Regions from separate parts of the Enterococcus casseliflavus genome, predicted to be linked through region 2. Evidence: predicted binding sites of a transcription regulator. Region 2 holds the regulator's gene; the other holds the start of a gene.
What was found. The regulator LexA, encoded in region 2, represses DNA repair genes until DNA is damaged. The targets are predictions, from matches to a motif close to CNAACANNTGTTNG.
Positions count from the first base shown of each region.

Region 1: a site for LexA is predicted at 1,216-1,229, ahead of P0G38_RS05680 (Y-family DNA polymerase). Genes of this name have one in related genera too.

Region 1 covers NZ_CP119393.1:1,162,052-1,164,248, reverse strand. The annotation lists gene P0G38_RS05695 (hypothetical protein) at 1-69, shown strand, start outside; gene fosX (FosX/FosE/FosI family fosfomycin resistance hydrolase) at 140-550, shown strand; gene P0G38_RS05685 (VOC family protein) at 615-1,001, shown strand; gene P0G38_RS05680 (Y-family DNA polymerase) at 1,256-2,197, shown strand, end outside.
Region 2 covers NZ_CP119393.1:1,729,710-1,731,906, reverse strand. The annotation lists gene tkt (transketolase) at 1-121, opposite strand, end outside; gene P0G38_RS08390 (DUF896 family protein) at 222-461, opposite strand; gene lexA (transcriptional repressor LexA) at 598-1,218, shown strand; gene P0G38_RS08380 (hypothetical protein) at 1,348-1,560, shown strand; gene P0G38_RS08375 (IS1182 family transposase) at 1,706-2,197, shown strand, end outside.

The DNA.
Region 1 (2,197 bases), 570 kb from region 2:
CTTATTCCTTGCGCAACAGATGCACTGTTTTATGTTCTGCTCTTCCTCTTGGTATTTCACAATCACTAACATAATGCTTCTTTTGATACTGATTGTTTCTCTTTCCCCTATTTCGTCATAGCAAAGGAGTGTTGATGCGATGGAGATTTCCCATATCACGTTGATCGTACAGAATTTAGCAAAGACGACAACGATGCTGGAAACATTGTTTGATGCAGAGGAAGTTTATGATAGTCAGGACCAGGCCCATTCTTACTTCCCAGAAAAATTCTTTTTGATCGATGGCTTATGGCTTGCTGTTATGGAGGATGCCTCCCAGAAGCTGCCAAAAACGTATAACCATATTGCCTTTAAAATCGATCAAGCTCAAATCGATTCCTTGATTACGCGCATCCAAGGACTAGGATTGAAGATCGAAAAAGATCGTTCCCGCAGCAAAGGCGAAGGTGCTTCTATTTATTTTTATGACGATGACAACCATTTATTTGAATTGCATACTGGTACGTTGGCTGAACGGTTGCACCATTACCGTCTGACAAAAACGAGGTGATCTTCATTGCTAGCAACTGCATTGACTGTTATGTAAAGAACGCCCACATGAAAGGAAGAAAACAATGAAACTAGATATGGTCGGTATTATCACAAAAAACATGGAACAGGCACTGGCTTTTTATCAAGTACTTGGCTTCACGCCATTAGGTCAGCACTCAGAAGATTATATGGAATTAGCAAACGACGGGGTTCGCATCTCCTTGAATAGCCGCCAGATGGTTGCTGGGATCTACGGACATGCACCAATGACTGTGGGTGATACGATTGAATTAGCCTTTTTATGTGATTCTCCTGAAGAAGTTGATGCCCTTCATGCAAAAGTCGTTGCTGCCGGGTATCAGTCTTTCAAAGAACCTTGGTCTGCCTTTTGGGGGCAACGCTATGCCATTGTCAAAGACATAGACGGCAATCTCTTAAGTTTGTTTGCAACTCTACCTGCCGAAAATTGATTTAAGCTACGACAGTCGGTCCAATGGATCGGCTGTTTTTTTATCCGTTTTTCGGGTAAAAAGACAAAACCCCGTATGTATGTCCAATCGAATTCTGATAATCTGAAATGAATGTATTCCTTATAAACCAACGTTTCCCATCATTATAAAACAAAAATAACTTCTCTATAAAAAAACAAATCCCCCTCATCCGCTCCTGTTCACTTGACAAAAAAGAACAAACGTTCGTATAATCTCGGTAAGGAGTGATAAAAATGGGTGGTTTTAATTATGCGCTCGAGCCAAAACGCGATATCTTATTTATCGATGTCAAAAGTTTTTATGCTTCTGTCGAATGCATCTCTCGCGGGTTAGATCCTATCCAAGCGATGCTGGTCGTCATGTCACATTCTGACAATACTGGTAACGGCTTAGTCTTAGCAGCTTCCCCAAAGGCAAAATCGGTATTGGGGATTTCAAATGTGACTCGCAATGACAACCTGCCGACACATCCCGATTTGTACAAAGCATCGCCGCGTATGAGTTTTTATATCAAAGAAAATACCAAAGTCAATAATGTCTTTCGCAAATATGTTGGACAAGACGACTTGCTGCTCTATTCGATCGACGAAACGATGATGGATCTGACCCGTACATTGGATCTTTTCATTCCCGATAAAACGATCTCTCGCGAAGAAAAACGTTGGTTGATTGCCCAGCAAATTCAAAAAGACATTTACGAAACAACGAAATTGTATGTCACCATCGGCATTGGCGACAATCCATTGTTAGCAAAACTAGCTTTAGATAACGAATCCAAACACAATCGTTCCTTGATCGCTGAATGGACCTATGACGATGTACCGACAAAAGTTTGGCAGATCGCCCCTATGACAGAGTTCTGGGGGATCGGTCGGCGCACAGAAAAACGACTTCACTTGATGGGGATTGAAACGATCGAACAATTGGCTCACGCCAGTCCTGATCTTTTACGCAGTCGCATGGGGATCATTGGCGAGCAGCTCTATCATCACGCCCACGGCATTGATCGCACGATTTTATCTGAACCGACACCACAAGTGATGGAAAAAAGCTACGGCAATAGCCAAGTTCTACATCGCAATTATTATTTACAAGAAGAAATCGAGATCGTCATCAAGGAAATGGCGGAGCAAGTTGCCGCTCGAATTCGCCGCCATCATTGTCAGACCGCTTGT
Region 2 (2,197 bases):
CATAGGCCATGGGTGCTGCCCCCATCGGTAATCCTGGATGTCCTGAATTGGCTTTTTGTACGGCTTCGATACTTAATGTACGAAGGGTGTTCACTCCTAATTGATCGATTTTATCAAACAATGGTAGTTCCTCCTAATTTAGGTTTTTTTTACCTTTATTACATCTTTCATTATACGTGATTCAGAAGCTTATTTCAATAGCAATGAAAAGGAATTCACAATTATCTGCCGTGGAGACCTTTTTTCTTTTGAATCTCTTTTAACTTCTCTGGTGTCACATCAGCACCTTCAGGGTCAACGATTTTCATTCCTTCGATATGGTGTCGCATCCCTCCACGAAAGGCGGTTAAATACTCTTCACGCAGAACTTTTTGTTCGTGGGTCTCAGCCTCAGTCAATCCTTCTGTTTTTTTCTTGTTGGCAAGTTCATTGATTCGAGCTAATTTTTCTTGAGATAGCATAGTTGTTCCTCCTTTTCCCTCTTGATTTTACTACAAACTAGCGAGCAAAAACAATAGCACAAAAAGCGAACATTTGTTTGAACAATCGATATAGCTATGGTACACTAAGGTTATCAAATGAAAGAAGGTGTCAGTTTTGGCAAAACGAACAGAAAATCGACAAATCGAAATTCTTAAGTTCATTCATACACGTGTCACTGAAAAAGGCTATCCGCCGACTGTTCGCGAAATTGGCGAAGCCGTTCAGTTATCTTCTACCTCAACTGTTCATGGCCATTTGTCCCGACTTGAAAAAAAAGGGCTGATCTTACGAGATCCTACAAAACCCAGAGCCATTGAATTAACTGCTTCCGGTCTTGAAAAAATCGATGTTCAACCAGCATCCATTCCGATGCTTGGTGTCGTAACTGCTGGAGAACCGATTTTAGCCGTGGAAGATGCATCCGATTTCTTTCCGATTCCGCCAGATTTAGCAAATAGTACCGGAAGTTTATTTATGTTGACGATCCGAGGAGAAAGTATGATCAATGCTGGCATTCTCGACGGTGATCAAGTAATCGTTCGTAAACAACAAAGTGCTCAAAATGGCGATATCGTGATTGCTATGACAGATGAAGACGAAGCTACGTGCAAACGATTCTATAAAGAAAAGAATTACATTCGCTTACAACCAGAAAATGATTATTTAGAACCAATCATTTTGCCTGACGTAACGATTTTAGGATTGGTTGTTGGATTGTATCGCCATCTGCTTTGATGCTCAACGAGCTGACTAGGAAATCTTCGTTTTTACGAAGATTTTTTTTCTTTCCTCTTTACAAAGCGAACAAACATTCGTATAATAGGTATACAAACATAAGTTCGTATTATTTAAGGAGTGAATGAGATGAAAGCAGTTCGTCGATTTGGTTTTATGTTGTGGGTATTATTGATGGGAATTGTTATTGGCTATTTTGGCGTTTTAAGTGCTGTTCTGATTTTTTGCCCTCTAATGATGCTTTGGTTCATGCTTTGGGATGAAAAGAAATTCCGCCAAGCAGAGCGCAAACGTAACCGCCATTATTATCACGATCATGATTTTTATCGTTATGAACCATGATCCTTCCCCTACATACGCCCATAAGGCAGCAGAAACAAAAAAGGACTCCAGCGAGTCCTTTCAGACTGTAGACAAAGTACTAGTTTTTAGTGCTTTGTCTTTTTTTATCCGTTAAAATAAGAGTATCAATTGGAGGTGTATCCAGATGCTCTCAAAACAAGATATGAGTAAACGCGCACAAATCGGTTTCTTTTCTCTTGAAGACTTGGTCCCACAGGACCATTTATTTCGGCAAATAGATCAATGTATTGATTTCTCCTTTATTTATGAATTGGTTAAAGAGAAATACGATGAAATCCAAGGACGTCCTAGCTTGGATCCTATTCTTCTAATTAAATTACCAATGATTCAATATCTATTTGGTATTAAAAGTATGAGACAAACAATAAAAGAAATAGAAGTGAATATCGCTTATCGCTGGTTTTTAGGTTTGAGTTTAGAAGATCCTGTTCCTCATTTTTCAACATTTGGTAAAAACTATACGCGACGGTTCAAAGGAACAGATCTCTTTGAAAAAATTTTTTATGAAATTCTAGAACAATGTATCGCTGAAGGTATCGTAGATACTTCCGAAGTATTTATTGATAGTACGCATATTAAAGCACATGCGAATCGTAACAAAAAAGAATCTGTCGAA